2 regions of the Streptomyces sp. NPDC059003 genome follow, and region 1 is predicted to be linked to the other one. Evidence: riboswitches for the same ligand, from Rfam matches in the RefSeq annotation. Region 1 holds a riboswitch; the other holds the start of a gene.
What was found. A riboswitch is a leader RNA that binds a small molecule or an ion and turns the genes downstream of it on or off. The one in region 1 is predicted to bind glycine.
Positions count from the first base shown of each region.

Region 2: it holds a riboswitch for glycine, as region 1 does, so the genes downstream of both, gcvT (glycine cleavage system aminomethyltransferase GcvT) here and gcvP (aminomethyl-transferring glycine dehydrogenase) in region 1, are expected to answer to the same signal.

Region 1 is NZ_JBHYJH010000050.1:6,642-14,201, reverse strand. Features, by position in the region: gene gcvP (aminomethyl-transferring glycine dehydrogenase) at 1-2,541, opposite strand, end outside; glycine riboswitch at 2,730-2,827, opposite strand; gene ACFWZ5_RS19250 (PRC-barrel domain-containing protein) at 2,962-3,336, shown strand; gene ACFWZ5_RS19245 (DNA polymerase IV) at 3,781-5,235, opposite strand; gene ACFWZ5_RS19240 (MerR family transcriptional regulator) at 5,435-6,091, opposite strand; gene ACFWZ5_RS19235 (bifunctional nuclease family protein) at 6,262-6,735, opposite strand; gene ACFWZ5_RS19230 (MerR family transcriptional regulator) at 6,789-7,532, opposite strand.
Region 2 is NZ_JBHYJH010000267.1:991-8,550, reverse strand. Features, by position in the region: gene ACFWZ5_RS42895 (AAA family ATPase) at 31-783, opposite strand; glycine riboswitch at 948-1,048, shown strand; gene gcvT (glycine cleavage system aminomethyltransferase GcvT) at 1,211-2,335, shown strand; gene gcvH (glycine cleavage system protein GcvH) at 2,464-2,841, shown strand; gene glyA (serine hydroxymethyltransferase) at 2,867-4,129, shown strand; gene ACFWZ5_RS42875 (L-serine ammonia-lyase) at 4,333-5,703, shown strand; gene ACFWZ5_RS42870 (glycoside hydrolase family 25 protein) at 5,883-6,434, shown strand; gene ACFWZ5_RS42865 (zinc-dependent alcohol dehydrogenase family protein) at 6,437-7,447, opposite strand; gene ACFWZ5_RS42860 (AraC family transcriptional regulator) at 7,549-7,560, shown strand, end outside.

The DNA.
Region 1 (7,560 bases):
CGGCGCGTGGAAGCCGTAGTCGATGAGCCGCTTGGCGATGTCGTCGACGCTGACGCCCGTGGCCTTGCTGAGCGGCCTGAGGTCGATGATGGACTCGTGCGCGACGAGCCCGCCGGGGCCGGTGTAGAGCACCGGGTAGTGCGGCTCCAGGCGCTTGGCGATGTAGTTCGCCGAGAGCACCGCCACCTGCGTGGCGCGCTTCAGGCCCTCGCCGCCCATCAGGCGTACGTACGCCCAGGAGATCGGCAGGATCCCGGCGGAGCCCCACGGCGCGGCGGAGACCGGGCCCACGCCGGTCTCGGGGCCCGCGGCGGGCTGCAGCGGGTGGTTCGGCAGATACGGCGCGAGGTGCTCGCGCACGGCCACGGGGCCGACGCCGGGACCGCCGCCGCCGTGCGGGATGCAGAACGTCTTGTGCAGGTTCAGGTGCGAGACGTCGCCGCCGAAGCGGCCCGGCTTGGCGAGGCCCACCAGGGCGTTGAGGTTGGCGCCGTCGACGTACACCTGGCCGCCCGCGTCGTGCACGGCCGCGCAGATGTCGGCGACGTGCTCCTCGAAGACGCCGTGCGTGGACGGGTACGTGATCATGAGTACGGCGAGCTGGTCGCGGTGCTGCTCGATCTTCGCGCGCAGGTCCTCGACGTCGATCTCGCCGTCGTCGGCGGTCTTCACGACGACGACCTTCATGCCTGCCATCACGGCGCTGGCGGCGTTGGTGCCGTGCGCGGACGACGGGATGAGGCAGACCGTGCGCTGGTCGTCGCCGTTCGCGCGGTGGTAGCCACGCACCGCGAGCAGGCCGGCGAGCTCTCCCTGCGAGCCCGCGTTCGGCTGCAGCGAGACCTTGTCGTAGCCGGTGACCTCGGCGAGCCGCTCCTCCAGCTCACGGATCAGCGTCAGATAGCCCTGCGCCTGCTGGGCGGGCGCGAAGGGGTGCATCTGCCCGAACTCGGGCCAGGTGACGGCCTCCATCTCCGTGGTCGCGTTGAGCTTCATGGTGCAGGAGCCCAGCGGGATCATGCCGCGGTCGAGCGCGTAGTCACGGTCGGCGAGGCGGCGCAGGTAGCGCAGCATCGCGGTCTCGGAGCGGTGCTGGTGGAAGACGGGGTGCGTCAGGTACGCGTCGGTGCGGAGGAGACCCGTGGGCAGCGCGTCCTCGGCGGTCGCGTCCAGGGCCTCGATGTCTGCCTCGACGCCGAACGCCGTCCAGACCGCGGTCAGCTGGGCCCGCGTCGTGGTCTCGTCGCACGCGAACGACACGTGGTCGGCGTCGACGAGGTGCAGGTTGACCCCGCCCTCGCGCGCGGCCGCGACGACGTCGGCGGCCCTGCCCGGCACGCGTGCGGTCAGCGTGTCGAAGTACGCGGCGCCCAGGACCTCGACACCGCCGGCCGTGAGGCCCGCGGCGAGCAGCGTCGCGTACCGGTGGGTGCGCCGCGCGATGGCCCTGAGCCCCTCGGGCCCGTGGTAGACGGCGTACATCCCGGCCATGACGGCGAGCAGCACCTGAGCGGTACAGATGTTGCTGGTGGCCTTCTCGCGGCGGATGTGCTGCTCGCGGGTCTGCAGCGCCAGCCGGTACGCCTTGTTGCCGTCGGCGTCGACGGACACGCCCACGAGTCGCCCGGGCAGGCTGCGCGCGAACTTCTCGCGCACCGCCATGTACCCGGCGTGCGGGCCGCCGAAGCCCATCGGCACGCCGAAGCGCTGCGTCGTGCCGACGGCGATGTCGGCGCCGAGCTCGCCGGGCGAGGTGAGCAGGGTGAGGGCGAGCAGGTCGGCGGCGACGGTGACGACCGCGCCGAGCTCGTGGGCCTGCTCGATGACCGGCTTGATGTCGCGCACGGCACCGGAGGCGCCCGGGTACTGGACGAGCACACCGTTGATCTCGCGCTCGGCGAGCTCGGCCGGGATGCCGTCGGCCAGGTCCGCGACGACGACCTCGACGCCGGTCGGCTCGGCGCGGGTCCGGATGACGGCGATCGTCTGCGGCAGGGCGTCCGCGTCCACGACGAAGACGCCGTTCTTGACCTTGCCCATGCGCCGGGACAGTGCCATCGCCTCGGCCGCGGCCGTGCCCTCGTCGAGCAGCGAGGCACCGGAGGTGGGCAGGCCCGTCAGGTCGGCGACGACGGTCTGGAAGTTGAGGAGCGCCTCGAGGCGGCCCTGGGAGATCTCCGGCTGGTACGGCGTGTACGCGGTGTACCAGGCGGGGTTCTCCATCACGTTCCGCAGGATCACGGGCGGCGTGAAGGTGCCGTAGTAGCCGAGCCCGATCATGGAGTCGAGCACCTGGTTGCGGTCGGCGAGGGAGCGCAGCTCGGCCAGGACCTCGGCCTCCGTGCGCGCGCCGGGCAGGTCGAGGGCCTCGGCGTTCTTGATCACATCCGGCACCGCGGCGGCCGTGAGCTCGTCGAGCGAGCCGTACCCGACCTGGGCGAGCATCTTGGCACGGGCTTCCGCATCGGGGCCGATGTGCCGCTGCTCGAAGGGGATTCCCTGTTCGAGCTGCGAAAGCGGAGTACGAGGAGTGGCGGTCATTGCGGAGGCCTCCTGGTCTGACGCGACCTGCGAGGGGCACCACGGCGCGGGTACCCGGACGGCCTCCCCCTCTGTCATCTCAACCTGAGAGCTTCACAGACCCACCCGGAGGCGGTCCTGCTTGCACCGTCGGTGAGGAAGGGTTCCGAACGTGCCCGCCCGACGCCCGTCCTGCTTTCCAGAGTGACCTCGTCCGTGCGGTACAGGGGCCTGAGAGATTCCGGGGAGGATTTGCTCCTTCGGCGCCTCCGGTGCTGCCACCGAAGAGCTCTCCCGCACGGGGTCAACAGCCATTGGCCAGCCTACCAGCGAGGTCCCCGGCTGATCCCTCGAGTGGCCGCCCGTCCCGATGTGCTCTTTCGTAGTGATACGAGCGAAATCCGGACGAGTTCGAACGACTCGCGATCAGTTGGAGGGCCCGTGCAGACGGATATCGATCCGCGCAATCTGATCGGCCGCAAGGCGTTCGACCGCGACGGCGCCAAGATCGGCACGGTCGACGAGGTCTATCTCGACGACGCCACCGGCGCCCCCGAGTGGGCCGCCATACGCACCGGCCTGTTCAGCAGGGACGCCTTCGTGCCCCTGGAACCCAGCGAGCTGGTCAAGGACGGCACGCTCCGCGTCCCGTTCGAGCGTGCCCTGATCAAGGACGCCCCCGACTTCGGCGTGGGCCGCCATCTCTCCCCCGAGCAGGAACTCCAGCTCTACCGCCACTACGGCCTGGACATCGCCCCACCCCCGCCGTTCCCGGACCACGACTTCGGCCACACCCCGGACCACCCCGACCCGTAGGCCCCATCACCGGGCGCACGGCACCACCGGGCACACGACCCCGTCCCCGCGGCCCGCCCCGCAACACCCTCCCCCCGGCCCCGAGACGCCCCCGCACAGCCGGTGCGCTCCCACCCGCCGTGCCGCCGCCAGCCATCCGCGCCCACAGCACTCCGGGTAGCCCTATATAGCCCCCGCCGCGCCTCACGACCGAGCCGGCCTCACGGGGTCATCCCCCCCTCTCTGGACGCTCTCCCCAACCACCACAGCCACGCGCCCTGACTCACGACGAGGCACCCCTCACGTCGCCCCTCCGGCACCCCCGCACCACCAGCCCCCGGAGCCCTCACCGCCCGGCACTCCAGCCCGCCACACCCCGAGGACACCCGCCTCCCCCACCCAGGACGCCGCCTCCCCACCCGGAACGCCACCTCCCCGCCCCAGGCGCCACCTCACCCCCGCTGCCTACTCCACCCCCACAACCTCCCCCTCACGCCGCCCATCCCCCGTGCCCACTTCCGCCTCCCCTTCCCCCTCCACGACCACCAACGGCAACGGTTCCGAAGCCTCAAGGTCCGGATCATCCGTACGGAACGTCCGCACCCGCCCCGGCGCCGAGCCCGGCGTCTCGAATCTCACCGTCACCCGCCCGACACCGCTGCCCTGCACCCACCCGGGCCCGTGCTCGACGTGCCGGACGTCCTGCCCCGCCGCCCAACGCCGCTCGGCCGGCGGCACCGGTTCCGCCTCCGCCACGTCGGCCCCGGCGTCCTCGCCCACCGAAGCCACCGAAGCCATCGGCAGCGCCCCCGTGCCCGCCTCCTCCCCGTCGCCGGCAGGCACCGCCGCGTGGGCCTGCGCGAACAGGTCCTCCTGCGTGAAGTCCGCGAGGCCGCTGACACCGACGCCGAGCAGCCGCACCCCTCCGGTGGTGTCCACGGACTCCAGGAGCCGCGCCGCCGCCTCCCGCACCACCGCCGGGTCGTCCGTGGGCCCGCGCAGCGTCTCGGACCGCGTCAGCGTCGAGAAGTCGTACCGCCGCACCTTGAGCACGATGGTGCGGCCGGAGTGCCCCGCCGCCCGCAGCCGCTGCACACACCGGTCGGCAAGGCGCGCCACCTCCGTACGGACCCGCACCCGGTCGTGGATGTCCACGTCGTACGTGTCCTCGACGCTGACCGACTTGGTGTCCCGCTCGGCCACCACGGGCCGCTCGTCCCGCGCCAGCGCCATCGCGTACAGAGACCCGCCGTGTGCCTTGCCGAGGAGCCGTACCAGCTCGTCCTCACCGGCCTCGGCGATCTCCTCGACCGTGGTGATCCCGGCGCGCCGCAGATGGTCCCCGGTGGCCGGCCCCACACCGGGCAGCACCCGCACCGGAAGAGGCCCGAGGAGCGCCCGCTCCGTGCCCGGCGCTATGAGCTCCAGGCCGTCCGGCTTGGCCCGCTCCGAAGCGATCTTCGCCAGCATCTTGGACGCGGCGAGCCCCACCGACCCGGTCAGCCCCGTCACCCGCAGGATGTCCGCGCGCAGCCGCTCCCCCACGGCCCGCGCCGCCTCCGCGTCCGCAGCGACGCCGCCCGCCTCCAGGTCCACGAACGCCTCGTCCAGGCTGAGCGGCTCCACGAGCGGCGACAGCTCCCGCAGCAGCCCCATGACCTGGTCGCTGACCTCGCGGTAGAGGCCGAAGCGCGGCACGAGATACGCGGCGTTCGGCGCGAGGCGCCGTGCCTGCCCCATCGGCATCGCCGAGTGCACCCCGAACCGGCGCGCCTCGTAGGACGCGGTGGCGACCACTCCGCGCGGCCCGAGGCCGCCGACCACGACGGCCTTGCCGCGCAGGCTCGGCTTGGCGGCCTGCTCGGCGGACGCGTAGAAGGCATCCATGTCGAGATGCAGAATCGTCGGCGCGGTTCTCACATCTCCGATGCTGCCCTACGCCACTGACAATCCGGCTCCGCCGCGAAGCAGGCACCGCCTCACACGGCTCCCCACGGCCTCCGTACGACGCGCCGCACAGTGAGGGCACCGGGCCCCAAGACAGCGTCTGGACGGCCCCCAGGGCCTTCACCCGGCCCGCTGTGGGCCTTCAAACCCGCCCGGCTCGGCCCGCGGCCCGTCAACCGGCCCGATTGCGCCGCCGCGCCAGCTCGTCCCCCGGGTGATGCCCCACCAGGGTCTCCCCTGTGTCGATGCGCTCCCCGTGCAGCTGCGACAGCGCGGCCTCGACGTCGCGCCACACCACGCCCACGGCGATCCCGAAGACGCCCTGGCCGCCCTGGAGCAGATCGTGGACCTCACTGGGCGACGTGCACTCGTACACCGTCGCGCCGTCGCTCATGAGCGTCGTCCGCTCCAGGTCACGGAAGCCGCTCTCGCGCAGGTGCTGGACCGTGGTGCGGATGTTCTGCAGCGAGACGCCGGTGTCGAGGAACCGCTTCACGATCTTCAGGACGACGACGTCGCGGAAGCTGTAGAGCCGCTGGGTCCCGGAGCCGCCCGCGGCGCGCACGCTGGGCTCGACGAGCCCGGTACGCGCCCAGTAGTCGAGCTGCCGGTAGGTGATGCCCGCGGCCGCGCACGCGGTGGGGCCGCGGTAGCCGATGCCGTCACGCACGAGCTGCTCGGACTCCTCCGGCTGTTCCGCCGGGTCCTCCGGCCCTGACGGACTCCCGCTGCCGTGGACCGCCAACGGGCGCTTCGGAGAGGGATCGGCCGAGCCACCGTGCAGCGGGTACGGACCGCCCACAGCTGTACCGTCGCCGCTGCTTCTCACGCCGACCTCCGTCCTTGACCTGCCTTCTCGACGGTAGGCAGTCACCAGGGGCTCGTCAACGATCGCCACACTCGGCACGCCGAGTGATAATCACCCTGCGAGTGGTTTCACGTCCCATGCTGCGGGGAAAGGCTAGCCGAATGCCCCGGCGCCGGCCTCTCGGCGGGGACTCACTGGCTGCTGGTACCGAAGTCCTCGGGCGAGATCTGGTCGAGGAACTCGCGGAACTTCTCCACCTCGTCCTCCTGCTCGTCCGGGATGGCGATGCCCGCGTCGTCGAGCACGCCGTCACTGCCGTAGATCGGCGTCCCGGTGCGCAGCGCCAGCGCTATGGCGTCGGACGGGCGGGCGCTCACCTCGACGCCACTGGCGAAGACCAGCTCGGCGTAGAACACGCCTTCCCGCAGGTCGGTGATGCGCACTTCGGTGAGCTCCTGGCCCACGGCCTCCAGCACGTCCTTGAACAGGTCGTGCGTCAGCGGCCGTGCGGGCGCCATGCCCTGCTGTGCGAAGGCGATGGCGGTCGCCTCCCCTGGTCCGATCCAGATGGGGAGGTACCGGTCGCCTCCCACTTCACGCAGGAGCACGATCGGCTGGTTGGAGGGCATTTCGACCCGGACACCTACGACGTCGAGCTCGTTCACACAGCAACCCTAGGACGTGCCCGGCAGGTTTGGGTAGTCGGGCACCCATCGAGTCAGCGCGCCCGCACGCCGAGGGCACCGTGCACGAGGGCCGCGTGCAGCCTGCCGGTGAGGCCCGCGAGCTCCTGGGTCCGCGCTTCCGCGTGTGCCCTGGTCTGCGGATTGCGGTGCCTGCGCAGCGGCGCCACGACCTGGTCGACGAGTGCCGCCTCCCGGTCCGCCGCCGCCTTCATCGCCCGCAGGTGACGCGGCTCGATGCCGAATCGTCCCAGCTCGACGACCAGCGCGGCGACGGTCACCGCGTCCGCGTCGTAGCTGCCGTCCTCCAGGGGCGAAATCAAGCCGTACGTCTCCCACTCGCCGAGCTGCCCCTCATCGGCCTCCACGGCGGCCAGGAGCGCCGCACGGCCCATCCGTGCGACGGTCCGCTGCTCGTCCTCGTACGGCAGGTCGCCGTCGTCCGACTCGCGCTGCTGCCCCACCGTGGGCAGCGCGACCGGCTCCCCGCGCTCCGCGGCGTCCAGCTGCTCGCGGATCACCTTCAGCGGCAGGTAGTGGTCGCGCTGCATGCGCAGGACGTGCCCGAGGCGCTCGACGTCCTCCGAGCTGAACTTCCGGTATCCGGACGGCGTGCGCTGCGGCTCGATCAGCCCTTCGGACTCCAAGAACCTGATCTTGGAGATCGTGACCTCGGGAAACTCGTCACGCAGCACGTTCAGCACGGTGCCGATGCTCATCAGCCGATGGTCCGCAGCGGCGGTGCCGTTTCCGGCACCGCCCCTCGGTGTGTGCGGCATGGACCTTCCTGGGGGTCCCCCCGGACCA
Region 2 (7,560 bases), on a different contig from region 1:
GTCTGGGGCGCCCCCGCGAGGGCACCGGCCTCACCCCCCGAACCCGATCCCCCCCAACACCCCCGCCGCCTCCCGGTCCAGCAGCACCGCGGAACCGCAGCCCCGCGGCAGCACCCCCCGCTCGGCCCCCCGAAGCAACCGCCCCACCCCCCGCCGATGCCGCGCGAAGGCGTACCGCGACACCCCCCGCCCCCGCGACCGCTGCCCGGCAAGGGCGACGGGCGCGGGCACATCGAGGAGGACGAGCCGCAGCGTGCCCCCACGCGCGGCGGCCGCGCGGGCGAGCCACCGCCGCACCCACGGCTGCGTACCGCAGTCGTGCACGACGACACCGGAGCCCGCGCGCAGCGCCCGCCACAGGCCCGCGTAGTGGGCGAGGCGGACGAGGGGGCGGTAGAGCGCGTACGGGACGCGGCGCGGCATCCGGGCCGCCCACCGGTCGCGGGTGTCCTGCGAGTCCACCCGCGGCCCCGCGACCGCACGCCGCATCAGCGTGGACTTGCCGCTGCCGGGCAGCCCGGAGACGACCACGACGTCGCGCGCGGAGAAGACCAGGCGGCGCGGGCTGCGCCCGGCCCGGCCCCGCAGGTCGCGGACGACGGCCCGCGGGAAGTGGCCGCGGCTCACCCGGGCGCGGCCCTCCTGCGGCGGGGCGGCGGGCTGCGGCGGCAGCGCGGCGGCCCCGGCCGGAGCGGCCCCGGGCAGCGCGACACCCGTGGTCGTCGCGTAAGCACTGCTCCTGCGCACCGTGATCGGCCTCCCCATGCTGGTCACGTCACTCATGCCGAGTACTTCTTCGTGCTTCTTCGTGCTTCTCCGTACTTCTCCATCGACTGTAAAGAGAAGGTAATGCCCTACCAAGACGGCACGAGGGCACTCCTCGGTTGCGGCTGTTGTGAAGCGGGGGCGCGTGCAATGATGTGCGCGCCAACTCCATACCGGCCGCTTGAATCCGCGCGGGAGAGTTCCGCGGGGCCCCGACGCCCCCGGACGCCGAAGGAGCAAGTTCCTCCCTTGAATCTCTCAGGCCCCGTACCGCGCGGGCGAGGCACATCTGAAAAGCGAGCCTCTCCTGCCGGCGGCGGGACGGCTCCACCCAAGGTGCAAGTCATGACCCGGCGTACGCGCGGGCCGTGGTGAACCTCTCAGGTTCGATGACAGATGGGGAGGAACGACCTCGCCCGTCATGCCATGCCTGGAGCCAGTACTGATGAGCCCTACCCCACGCCAGACTGCCCTCGACGCCCTGCACCGTTCGCTGGGCGCGACCATGACCGACTTCGCGGGCTGGGACATGCCGCTGCGGTACGGCAGCGAGCGCGACGAGCACAACGCCGTGCGCACCAAGGCCGGCCTCTTCGACCTCTCCCACATGGGTGAGATCACCGTCACCGGCGCCGGCGCCGTCGACCTGCTGAACTACGCGCTCGTCGGCAACATCGGCTCCGTCGGCGTGGGCCGCGCCCGGTACACCATGATCTGTCAGGCCGACGGCGGCATCCTCGACGACCTGATCGTCTACCGGCTCGCGGAGACCGAGTACATGGTCGTCGCCAACGCCGGGAACGCCCAGGTCGTCCTGGACGCCCTCACCGAGCGTGCCGCCTCCTTCGACGCCGAGGTGCGGGACGACCGCGACGCGTACGCCCTGATCGCCGTCCAGGGTCCCGAGTCCCCCGGCATCCTCAAGTCGGTCACGGACGCCGACCTGGACGGTCTGAAGTACTACGCGGGCCTGCCCGGCACCGTCGCGGGCGTCCCCGCCCTGATCGCGCGCACCGGCTACACGGGCGAGGACGGCTTCGAGCTGTTCGTGGCGCCGGAGCACGCCGAGAAGCTGTGGCGGGCGCTCACGGAGGCGGGCGCCCCCGTCGGGCTCGTGCCCTGCGGGCTCTCCTGCCGCGACACGCTGCGCCTGGAGGCGGGCATGCCGCTGTACGGGCACGAGCTGACGACGGCCCTCACGCCGTTCGACGCCGGTCTCGGCCGGGTCGTGAAGTTCGAGAAGACCTCGCACGGGGACGACTTCGTGGGCGCCGAGGCGCTGCGGGCCGCCGCCGAGCGGGCCGAGGCCGCGCCCCCGCGCAAGCTGGTCGGCCTGATCGCCGAGGGCCGCCGGGTGCCGCGCGCGGGCATGCCCGTGGTGGCGGACGGCCAGGTCATCGGCGAGGTGACCTCCGGCGCCCCGTCGCCGACGCTGGGCAAGCCGATCGCGATGGCGTACGTCGACGCGGCGCACGCCGCGCCCGCCACCGAGGGCGTGGGCGTGGACATCCGCGGCACCCACGAGCCGTACGAGGTCGTGGCGCTGCCGTTCTACAAGCGTCAGAAGTGACAAAGCGCCACAAGTGACACGTTCCGGGCGCCCCGCGCGTCCGGTGCCCCGCGTGTCCCGTCTCACTCACCAAGACAGCCCACCGCCGCGTTCATCAGCACGCGCCCGCGTACAGGAGAATTCACGCCATGAGCAACCCCCAGCAGCTGCGGTACAGCAAGGAGCACGAGTGGCTTTCGGCCACCGAGGACGGCGTGGCGAGCGTCGGCATCACGGAGCACGCGGCCAACGCGCTCGGTGACGTCGTCTTCGTCCAGCTCCCGGAGGTCGGCGACACGGTGACCGCAGGTGAGACCTGCGGCGAGCTGGAGTCGACGAAGTCCGTGAGCGACCTGTACTCGCCGGTCTCCGGCGAGGTCGTCGCGGCCAACCAGGACGTCGTGGCCGACCCGTCCCTGGTGAACTCGGCCCCCTTCGAGGGCGGCTGGCTGTTCAAGGTGCGCGTCGCGGAGGAGCCGGGCGACCTGCTCTCCGCCGACGAGTACACCGACTTCGCAGGCAGCTGACCCCGGCGTAAGGACTGATCTTCCGATGTCGCTTCTGAACACACCCCTCCACGAGCTCGACCCGGACGTCGCCGCCGCCGTCGACGCCGAGCTCCTCCGCCAGCAGTCCACCCTCGAAATGATCGCGTCGGAGAACTTCGCTCCGGTCGCCGTCATGGAGGCCCAGGGCACGGTCCTCACCAACAAGTACGCCGAGGGCTACCCCGGCCGCCGCTACTACGGCGGCTGCGAGCACGTGGACGTGACCGAGCAGATCGCGATCGACCGGGTCAAGGACCTGTTCGGCGCCGAGTACGCCAACGTCCAGCCGCACTCCGGCGCCTCCGCCAACCAGGCCGCCCTCTTCGCGATCGCCCAGCCCGGCGACACGATCCTCGGCCTGGACCTGGCGCACGGCGGCCACCTCACCCACGGCATGCGCCTGAACTTCTCCGGCAAGCAGTTCAACGTGGTCGCGTACCACGTGGACGCCGCCGGGCTTGTCGACATGGCCGAGGTCGAGCGCCTGGCCAAGGAGAACCGCCCCAAGGTGATCATCGCGGGCTGGTCCGCCTACCCGCGCCAGCTGGACTTCGCCGAGTTCCGCCGGATCGCCGACGAGGTCGGCGCGTACCTGTGGGTCGACATGGCGCACTTCGCCGGGCTCGTCGCCGCCGGGCTGCACCCGAATCCGGTGCCGTTCGCGGACGTGGTCACCTCCACCACGCACAAGACGCTCGGCGGCCCGCGCGGCGGCATCATCCTGGCCCGCAACAAGGACTTCGCGAAGAAGCTGAACTCCGCGGTCTTCCCGGGCTTCCAGGGCGGCCCCCTGGAGCACGTGATCGCGGCCAAGGCGGTGTCCTTCAAGGTCGCGGCCTCGGAGGACTTCAAGGAGCGACAGCAGCGCACCCTGGACGGCGCCCGCATCCTGGCCGAGCGCCTGGTCCAGGACGACGCGAAGGCCGTCGGCGTGGACGTCCTGTCCGGCGGCACGGACGTGCACCTGGTCCTCGTCGACCTGCGCAACAGCGAGCTCGACGGCCAGCAGGCCGAGGACCGCCTCCACGAGGTCGGCATCACGGTCAACCGCAACGCCGTCCCGAACGACCCGCGCCCGCCGATGGTCACCTCCGGCCTGCGCATCGGCACCCCGGCCCTGGCCACCCGCGGCTTCCAGGCCGAGGACTTCCGCGAGGTCGCGGACATCATCGCCGAGGCCCTGAAGCCGGGCTTCGACGCCGAGTCCCTCAAGGCCCGCGTGTCCGCTCTGGCCGCGAAGCACCCCCTGTACCCGGGGCTGAAGTAGTTTCGTACGCTTTAGTTCGTACTTTGTTGTGCCCTTCGTCGCATACGAAGGACCGGGGCACCGCGCACACTGGACAGTGAGCGCGGTGCCCCACCCCTTGTCCGCGCGGTCGCACCACCCGCTCACGCGGGCGGCCGGCGGCACCCCGTCCGACCGCACCACCGGCAGACAACGGCGTCTACCAACCCAGCTAGGAGTCACCCGTGGCCATCTCGGTCTTCGACCTGTTCTCGATCGGCATCGGCCCGTCCAGCTCCCACACGGTCGGCCCGATGCGGGCGGCGCGGATGTTCGCCCGCCGCCTGAAGAACGAGGGCCTGCTGGCCCACACCACCTCGATACGGGCGGAGCTGTACGGCTCCCTCGGCGCCACGGGCCACGGCCACGGCACGCCCAAGGCCGTCCTGCTCGGCCTGGAGGGCGAGTCGCCGCGCACGGTGAACGTGGAGAGCGCCGACGACCGCGTCGAGGAGATCAAGACGTCCGGGCGCCTGAACGTCCTCGGCGTGCACGAGATCGACTTCGACTTCGACGAGGACCTGATCCTGCACCGCCGCAAGGCCCTGCCGTACCACGCGAACGGCATGACCGTCTTCGCGTACGACACCGACGGCGCGCTCGTCCTGGAGAAGACGTACTACTCGGTCGGCGGCGGCTTCGTGGTCGACGAGGACGCGGTCGCGGGCGAGAACCCGATCGTGCCGGACGACACCGTCCTGAAGTACCCCTTCCGCACCGGCGACGAGCTGCTTCGCCTCTCCTCCGAGACCGGCCTGTCCATCTCCGCCCTGATGCTGGAGAACGAGAAGGCCTGGCGCACCGAGGACGAGATCCGCGCGGGCCTCCTCGACATCTGGCGCGTCATGCAGGCCTGCGTCTCGCGCGGCATGTCCCGCGAGGGCATCCTGCCCGGCGGCCTGAAGGTCCGCCGCCGCGCCGCCCACTCCGCCCGCCAGCTGCGCGCCGAGGGCGACCCGGGGGCCCGCGCCATGGAGTGGATCACGCTGTACGCGATGGCGGTGAACGAGGAGAACGCCGCGGGCGGCCGCGTCGTGACCGCCCCCACGAACGGCGCCGCCGGGATCATCCCCGCGGTCCTGCACTACTACATGAACTTCGTGCCCGGCGCCGACGAGGAGGGCGTGGTCCGCTTCCTGCTCGCCGCGGGCGCCATCGGCATGCTCTTCAAGGAGAACGCCTCCATCTCCGGCGCCGAGGTCGGCTGCCAGGGCGAGGTCGGCTCGGCCTGCTCGATGGCGGCGGGCGCCCTCGCGGAGGTCCTCGGCGGCTCCCCCGAGCAGGTCGAGAACGCCGCCGAGATCGGCATGGAGCACAACCTGGGCCTGACCTGCGACCCGGTCGGCGGCCTCGTCCAGATCCCGTGCATCGAGCGCAACGGCATGGCCGCGGTCAAGGCGGTCACCGCCGCCCGCATGGCGATGCGCGGCGACGGCTCCCACAAGGTGTCCCTCGACAAGGTCATCAAGACCATGAAGGAGACCGGCGCCGACATGAGCGTCAAGTACAAGGAGACGGCGCGGGGCGGGCTCGCGGTGAACATCATCGAGTGCTGAGCGCCGCGGCGTAACCGGCTCGGAGAAGGGCCCTCCACATGGAGGGCCCTTTCCCATGGGTGGGAACGCCTGACACTGGGAACGGTCAATGCACGGTCAACTGTTCATCGTTCATTGACGCGGGGCACCCCCCACTCCTCCCCCGCGCACCCCGCTCCCCCCACCCGAAAGGTCACCGCATGCTGCGCGGCATCGACGTCAGTTCCCACCAGTCGTCCTTCTCCACCGATGGCCTGTCCTTCGTCGTCATCAAGGCGACGGAGGGCCGCTCCTACATCAACCCGCGCCTGACCGCCCAGACCAAGCTCGCCCGCGACGGCGGCTGCGTCGTCGGCTTCTACCACTTCCTGTGGCCCGGCAACATCACCGCCCAGGCCGAGTACTTCGTGTCCAAGGCCCCGGAGAAGGCGGGCGACTTCCTGGCCGTCGACTGGGAGTGGACCGGCGACCACACGGCGGCGACGAACGCCGAGAAGGACCGCTTCATCAAGGAGGTCAAACGCCTCCGCCCGCACCACCGGACCGTCCTCTACACGAACCGCGACTTCTGGCTCAACAGAGACACGACCTCCTACGCGGGCGACGGCCTGTGGATCGCCGACTACGTCACCGCGGGCAAGCCCCGCATCCGCGCCAAGTGGCGCTTCCACCAGTACACGTCGACTCCGATCGACAAGGACGTGGCGGACTTCCCGAGCAAGGCCGCGATGCGGGACTGGACGACGCCGTAGCCCTACGGCCGCACCACGATCTTTCCGGTGTGGGTGTTGGACTCCATCAGGCGGTGGGCGTCCGGCATGCGGTCGAGGCCGTCGAAGACCTGGGCTATCTCGGGGCGGAGGGTGCCGTCCTTGAGGCCCGAGGTGAGGTAGCTCGCGGCGCGGCGGCGGTCGTCGGGCGTGGGGAAGGCCGCCATGTTGGCGTAGCCGTGGACCGTGAGGGGCCAGTTCATGGGGAGGACCGTGGGGCGGCCGTCGAGCCAGCCGTAGCTGACCAGGGTGCCGCCCGGCGCGGCGGCCTCGCCGAGGGTGTGGAAGCCGGGGCCGCCGATGCCGTCCAGGACGATCTCGGCACCACGTCCGGCGGTGACGCGCTTGATCTCCTTCGGTACGTCGCTCTCGGTGTCCGTGACGATGACGTGCTCGGCGCCGAGGTCGAGGAGGTGCTGCTTCTTGGCCTCGGTGCGGGTGGTGGCCAGGGGGACGGCGCCCGCGCGGCGGACCACCTGGATGGCCGCCGTGCCGACCCCGCTGGACGCGCCGGTGATCAGGACGTGGTCGCCGGGGCGCATTCCGGCGGTGAGGTGGAGTGCGCCGTACGCGGTGGTGTACGTGAGCCAGGTGGCGGCCGCCGTGACCGCGTCGACCTCGGCGGGGCGGCGCACGACCATGGTCTCGGGCAGCACGACGCGGTCCGCGTACACGCCGTGGGTGCTCAGGTGGAAGTCGGCGGCCACCAGGACCGGGTCGCCGGGGGCGAGGTCGGTGACGTCGGCGCCGACGGCCTCGATCACGCCTGCGGCCTCGTATCCGTTGCGGGAGGCGGGCAGGGTCGGCGGGTAGTAGTACTTCCCGGCGCGCAGAAGGGCCTCGGCGCGGTTGAGGCCGATGGCCTCGACCTTGATCTGGACCTCGGCGGGGCCCGGGGCGGGCAGGGGCAGGTCGCGCACCTTCAGGACCTCGGGTCCGCCGATCTCGTCGAAGAGCACGGTGCGGGCGGTGGTCGCGGCAGCTGTTGTCGTCATGACGGGAACGCTATGCGGCACCCGCGAGACGAGACATGCCTGTGGATCTTGCTTTTATGTCCGCTCGTCTCGGGCGGTGTGCCACGCACTATGGTGCGGACATGGACGTACTC